Regions from separate parts of the Acidovorax sp. 107 genome, predicted to be linked through region 2. Evidence: predicted binding sites of a transcription regulator. Region 2 holds the regulator's gene; each other region holds the start of a gene.
What was found. The regulator FNR, encoded in region 2, switches genes on or off when oxygen is low (the NO sensors DNR and NnrR bind a similar motif). The targets are predictions, from matches to a motif close to TTGATNNNNATCAA.
Positions count from the first base shown of each region.

Region 1: the regulator FNR is predicted to act here: its motif matches at 1,093-1,106, upstream of cobA (uroporphyrinogen-III C-methyltransferase).
Region 3: the regulator FNR is predicted to act here: its motif matches at 1,129-1,142, upstream of C8C99_RS15685 (universal stress protein).

Region 1 covers NZ_QBTZ01000001.1:2,332,253-2,334,500, forward strand. Annotated here, with positions in the region: gene C8C99_RS10950 (U32 family peptidase) at 1-150, shown strand, start outside; gene cobA (uroporphyrinogen-III C-methyltransferase) at 212-1,030, opposite strand; gene C8C99_RS10960 (cytochrome D1 domain-containing protein) at 1,235-2,248, shown strand, end outside.
Region 2 covers NZ_QBTZ01000001.1:1,051,747-1,053,994, reverse strand. Annotated here, with positions in the region: gene hemN (oxygen-independent coproporphyrinogen III oxidase) at 1-259, opposite strand, end outside; gene fnr (fumarate/nitrate reduction transcriptional regulator Fnr) at 449-1,171, shown strand; gene C8C99_RS04990 (hypothetical protein) at 1,278-1,571, opposite strand; gene C8C99_RS04985 (FixH family protein) at 1,631-1,909, opposite strand; gene ccoG (cytochrome c oxidase accessory protein CcoG) at 1,974-2,248, opposite strand, start outside.
Region 3 covers NZ_QBTZ01000001.1:3,364,868-3,367,115, forward strand. Annotated here, with positions in the region: gene C8C99_RS15680 (fasciclin domain-containing protein) at 9-464, opposite strand; gene C8C99_RS15685 (universal stress protein) at 653-1,075, opposite strand; gene C8C99_RS15690 (metallophosphoesterase) at 1,189-2,034, opposite strand; gene C8C99_RS15695 (LysR family transcriptional regulator) at 2,061-2,248, opposite strand, start outside.

The DNA.
Region 1 (2,248 bases), 1.3 Mb from region 2:
GGCAAGGAAAAACTCACGCTGCGCTTTGACTGCAAGCCCTGCGAGATGCACGTGGTGGGCAAAATCAAGCGCCAGGTGCTCCAGCAAGAGTCCGGCGTGCCGTTGACCTTCTACCGCACCCGACCCGCACCCGCAGCGCCCACGCGCTGAAGGCGGGCGGCAGCCCCACCCCAGGGCCAGGATTGCCCCTAAAGCGCCCTCCGCCCTCCCCTCACTCCGCGCAGGCCATGCCCTGCGCGAGCAACGGCTGCAGCGCCACCACACCACCCACGATCACCAAGGCTGGCGCCTGGACCGCCTGGCTGGCGGCCACACCGGGCAGCGACGCCAGGGTGCCCGTGAGGCAGCGCTGCCCGGGCAGCGTTGCGCGTTCCACAATGGCCGCTGGTGTGTCGGCCGGCATCCCATGCGCCATGAGCTGGGCGCAGATCGTCGGCAGGGTGGCGACGCCCATGTAGAACACCACGGTCTGGCGTGCACGCGCCAGCAGCGGCCAGTCCAGCGCCGTGTCGTTGTCGCCGCGCAGGTGGCCCGTGGCCAGTACCAGGGTGCCGGCATGGTCGCGGTGCGTGAGCGGGATGCCCGCACTGGCGCCCGCCCCCTGCGCTGCCGTGATACCGGGCACCACCTCGAACGGGATGCCTGCCTGCGCCAGGCCCAGCGCTTCCTCTCCACCGCGCCCGAACACGTAGCAGTCGCCCCCCTTCAGGCGCACCAGCGGCCTGCCACTGAGCGCCAGCCGGCACATCAGGTCGATGATGGCCTCCTGCGGCAGCGTGTGGCGGGAGGACTCCTTGCCCACGTAGATGCGTTCGGCGGTGGCAGGCACCAGGTCCAGCACCTGCTCACCCACCAGGTGGTCGTACAGCACCAGGCTGGCCTCGCGGAGCACGCGCGCAGCCTTGACCGTCAGCAGGTCAGGGTCGCCCGGGCCCGCGCCCACCAGGGTCACGCGCCCTGTGGGCACCGGGGCACCGGTGGCCGAGCCACGCACCGGCTCCAGCCATTGGGGGTTGTCCATGAAGCTCATCGTGTGGCCTTCGGGTTGTCTGTGGGGTGATGCATTGTTCTGACACACAGGCCCGCGCGTCCTTGAACCAGTTCAAGGACAGCGCACACCGCCCGCAGGACGATACGCAGGCCCGCACCAGACGAAGGACAGCCGTTGGCCGGGCCGCAGAGCGCAGCCGCGCCTTGCCGAAAACCAATCGCTGCTCCATGACGCAGAGGACCGATGATGAAAGCAATCAAAACCGTCCAGCACCTTGCACTGGCTGCCGCCGCCATGGCCGTGGCCACCTCGGTGATGGCACAGGCAGGCAAGGGAGTCTCGCAACCCGAAATGAACTACCAGGCTGGCGGGTCCCCTTTGGTGAATGAGCCCATGCACCAGAGCACCAACCCCAAGGCGCCGCCCATGACAGCGGCCGAGTTCGAGAAAGCGCGCCAGACCTACTTCGAGCGCTGCGCGGGCTGCCATGGCGTGCTACGCAAGGGTGCAACGGGCAAACCACTGACACCCGACATCACGACCGCCAAGGGCACGGACTACCTCAAGGTGTTCATCTCCTATGGTTCCCCCGCCGGCATGCCCAACTGGCTGACCTCCGGCGAGATGAACGAGCAGGAAGTGGACCTGATGGCGCGCTACATCCAGCACGAGCCACCAACACCACCAGAATTCGGCATGGCCGACATGAAGAAGACCTGGAAGGTGATCGTTGAGCCCAAGGACCGCCCCAAGAAGAAGCTCAACAACTACAACATCGAGAACATCTTCTCGACCACGCTGCGCGACACCGGCGAGGTGGCGCTGATCGACGGCGACACCAAGAAGATCATCAACATCGTCAAGACCGGCTACGCGGTGCACATCTCGCGCACCTCGGCTTCGGGCCGCTACCTGTTCGTGATCGGCCGCGATGCCAAGATCAACATGATCGACCTGTGGATGGAAAAGCCCGACAACGTCGCCGAAGTGCGCGTGGGGCTGGAAGCCCGCTCGGTGGATACCTCCAAGTTCAAGGGCTACGAAGACAAGCTGGCGATTGCCGGCAGCTACTGGCCGCCCCAGTACACCATCATGAACGGCGACACGCTGGAACCGATGAAGATCGTCAGCACCCGCGGCATGGTGGTGGGCACGCAGGAATACCACCCCGAGCCCCGCGTGGCCTCCATCGTGGCGTCGCACTTCAAGCCCGAGTTCGTGGTCAACGTGAAGGAAACTGGCAAGACGCTGATGGTG
Region 2 (2,248 bases):
AGACGTCAGCACGGTCATGGTGCTTGGTAATGATCTTGTTACAAGCGCAGTAGTAACACAGCGATTCGCAAAACGGAATGTGCACGTACAAAGACAGCGGCATGGCCTTGGCCACCGTGCCTGAACGGCGTTGCTCCAGCGCCAGCACATAGTCTTCCTCACCGAACGCCTCCACAAAACGGTCGGCCGTTGGATACGATGTATAACGGGGCCCTGGCACGTCAAAACGGCGCAGAAGATCTTGCGAAACAGCAGTCATGGGAGAATTTCCTTGCGTACACCTTGACTGTGCCGTAGGCTCCAGGACACGTCCTTGACCTGCATCAAGTGAACCCATCGGCCATACGGCGACAATTTGATGAAGGTCAGCCGCTGGCCCGCGCCATGCTCAAATGTCCATGCGCGGCAAGCGCGATATGCCCGGCCACCAACCCAAGTCCAAGTGCTTATGAATCCGCTCACCATCAAAGTCGCCTGCTCCAACTGCAACCTTCGGGAGTTGTGCATGCCTGTGGGCCTGAATGAAGAACAGCTGCAGCGTATCGACGAGGTCGTTGCTGTGCGTCGCAAGGTCAAGCGTGGCGGCACCTTGTTCCGCAATGGCGAATCCTTCACATCCCTTTATGCGATCCGCACAGGATTCTTCAAGACCTGCGTGGCCACCGAAGATGGTCGCGACCAAGTCACGGGGTTTCAGATGGCGGGCGAGATCATCGGGCTGGACGGCATCGTCAATGACCACCACACCTGCGATGCGGTGGCACTGGAAGACGCCGAGGTCTGTGTCATGCCTTTCGACCGTATCGAAGAGCTGTCACGTGAAGTCACGGCCCTGCAGCACCATGTGCACAAGATCATGAGCCGCGAGATTGTGCGCGAGCATGGCGTGATGCTGCTGCTCGGCAGCATGCGCGCAGAAGAGCGTCTGGCAGCCTTCTTGCTGAACCTCGTACAGCGCCTGCATGCGCGGGGCTTCTCGCAGTCCGAGCTGGTGCTGCGCATGACGCGAGAAGAGATTGGCAGCTACCTAGGCCTCAAGCTCGAAACGGTCAGCCGCACGTTCTCCAAGTTTGTGGAGGAAGGTATCGTGGAGGTCAAGCAGCGCCATGTCCGCATCCTCGACACCGATGCCCTGCGGCGCATTGTGAATAGCCAGCAAACCTGCCACTGAGCAACGGCGGCACTCGCCCAGAGCCGGGCACTACACCAGGTTCGTGCAGTGCTGGCTCATTGCCGCCGGGCACGCAACGCGAGCCCAGACAGGCAACCGACAAAGTTCAGGAGCAAGAAGATGTCTTGCGGCAATCGTCGGGCCGCTCCGCATTGGGCACCGGACACCGGTTGACCTCAAAGGGTGACATGGACAGCAGTGTCGTCAGTGCGCTGGTGGCCATGGTGATGGCCCAGAACGCAAAAAAAGCAAGGGTGTAGACACCCTCCCTCGAAAACGCCAGAGGCTGCCCGAACCAGTGCAGGTCCTGGGGGTCCACCATGGCAAAAACAAGCATCTCCAGCACGCCCGCCATCAAGAAGGCGGGCCAGGCAATCCACATCAGGCGTTGCGTCCACATATCGATTTTGTCTCCTGGTGCTGCATGCGGTCACGCTCAGGCGTGAGACCGCAGGGTTGTCAGCGTGGTTGGTCCTGGACCGGGGTGGCCGCATGGTTGCGGGCCTTGAGGGCCGGCGCCAGACTCTTACCTGGAGCGACCAGGGTCTTGTTGATCTCGATACCCTGGCGGTAGTAGTCCTCGGCCACCACGGGATCGGGCCGCGAAATCGCGAGCCACAGGGTTACAAAGCCGGCCACGATCACGATCGCAGGCCCGGCAATCACCAGCCACACGTGGCCAAACTTCCACCAGGGCGGGGAAACTGCCGGCGTAGCGATGGCAGGGTTTGAAGGCATGGCGCTCTACTCCTCAACAAATTCGATCAAAGTGCGGTCCTGACGGGCCGCTCCGGGACGCCGCTCAGCGCGGCACGAGAAATACGGATTTTTCCGTCACATGGGTGGCAGCCCCTACGGCCTGCACGTCAAACTGGACCGCGTGCGATCCCGGCGTGGCCGAGCCATACGGAATCTGCAGGCGCACAGCCACCCAGCGGGACTCTGCAGGCCCAATATCCACATCGGCCTCAGAGGCTACCTCCAGCCCCTCCAACCCACGCGCGCTGATGCGATAGCGCTGCTCGCCCTCGGTGGCATTCATGATCTGCAACCGGTAAATGTTCTCCAGCTTGCCGC
Region 3 (2,248 bases), 2.3 Mb from region 2:
CCGGTGGCTTACTTGGGCATCAGCACCGTGTCGATCGCATGGATCACGCCGTTGCTGGCGGCCACGTCGGTGGCAATGACCTTGGACTGGTCGACCATCACGCCCATGCTCGTGCTCACTGTGAGTTCCTGGCCTTGCACGGTCTTGACCTTGCCGGCCTTCACGTCGCTGGCCATGACCTTGCCGGGCACCACGTGGTAGGTCAGCACCTTGGTCAATGCGGCCTTGTCGGCCAGCAGGCCGTCCAGCGTGGCCTTGGGGATCTTGGCGAACGCTTCGTCGGTAGGGGCAAACACCGTGAACGGGCCGGGGCCCTTGAGGGTGTCCACCAGACCGGCGGCCTGCACGGCGGCCACCAGGGTCTTGAAGTTGCCCGCCTTCACGGCGGTATCGACGATGTCTTGCGCCATGGTGCTGAAGGTGGCGCCTGCGGTCAGAGCGAGTGCAATCAGGGTCTTCTTCATGGGTCGTTCCTCTCGGTTTCGATGGAATTGACACGCCAAGATGGGCGTGGCGCGAATGTATAACCATTTGGTACAAAAGTAAACTTATTGGTTATTCAATAACCACTTAGTCGTAACGAGATGAAAAAAAGCCCTGCAAGGCAGGGCTTTTGGATGGTGTTGCGCGGTTGCGCAGCGGAGCTGGACGTTCAGCGAACGATCAGCAGCGGCACCTTGCTGTGCGCCAGCACCTGGGTGGTCACCGAGCCCATCACCAGCGTGGCGATGGCGCCATGGCCGTGCGAACCCATGACCAGCAGGTCGAACTTGCCGGTGTCTGCCACCTTGGCGATGGTTTCGCCCACCGTGCCGACCTTGACGCTGCGCTTGGCATCCACGCCGTGGCGGCCCAGGAACTTGCACACAGGGGCGAGGATTTTTTCGGCTTCTTCGGCGTGGTAGTTGTCCACCACTTCCTTGCCCAGCGCGGCGCGGGCGCGGGGAGGCAGCGGGGCCTGCACCGTCAGTACGGTGTAGGTGTGGGTGCCGCCCAGCAGTTCTTCGTGGGTGGCCAGGTAGGCCAGCATTTTCTTGGTGTAGGCGCTGCCATCGACAGCAAGCAGGATATTCATGGTGTTCTCCGAAAAGGGATGGGGCAGACTACTCTGCGCGGGTGCCTGTTGTCTTGACCTGGGTCATGTTGTTCTGTTCGGCGCGTGGCGGATTCGTACGAACCGCATGCTGATCATACGGTGACCACGCAGCGCGGCTGAAACGCTGCCTGCTCGCCCTTGCGTGCGTAACCCAGCGGGTTGGCCACCACCCGGCACTGCCAGGGCGATCCGTCGCTGCGCTGACCCTGCGCGGTGTAGTCGCTGGGCGCATGCAGGTGGCCATGCAGCCACAGCGGGGTGTGCATCAGCAGGTCGTCCAGTGCGTTGCAAAACCCTGCTGTGCCGGGCACCAGGCCGTAGCGGGGGTCGGCGCTGCGCAGGCTGGGTGCAAAGTGGGTGACGACCACGGTGGGGCCGTCAAACGGCTGCTGCAGCACATCGCGCAGCCACTGCTGGCAGACCAGCGCCTGCTCGCGCATGGGCTCGGCCAGAAACGGCTCTGTGTGGCGCGTGCCACCGGTCTTGCGCAGGTAGAAGTTGGCCGCGCGAAAGGCCTTGTCCCGCAGCTTGAGCCGGCGCGTGAGGTCGGTCGTGCCCTCATGGTCGGCCAGTGCGTCGAAATCGCTCCACAGCGTCGTGCCCACAAAACGCACGCCTTGCAGCACCAGGGCTTCACGCTCCAGCCACGCAATGCCCAGGCGCTCGCAGGTCTGGCGCAGGCGCAGGTGCGCGGCATCGAAGTCCTGGGCGTCGTACTCATGGTTGCCGGGCACAAACAGCACAGGGGTCGGCCAGCCCCCATGCTGGGGCAGCGGCGAAAACCGGGCCAGGCCGAAGTCGTCGTCGCCCAGCTGGGAGCCTTGCTGGTAGGAGCCCACATCCCCCGCCAGCACCAGCACATCGGCGCCGGGGGCGGGTTCGGGCACAAAGTGCGGGTGAGCCTCCAGGTGGAGGTCAGAGAGAAGCTGGATATTCATCAGACTGGAGGGCAGATGGGTGCAGTCTACGGCGTGCCGTGCAGGTCCTTCCCAGGGAAGGTGCGCCGCGCTGACCGCGCAAGGGCCTGCAGCAGCCAGGTCATCGCGGCCTGCTGGGGGCCGCGGCGGCGCCACAGGGCGTCTACGTGTACGGCGGGAACGTCCAGCGGCAGGGCCCGTTGCACCAGGGCGTCGGCAATGCCGGTCACCGGCA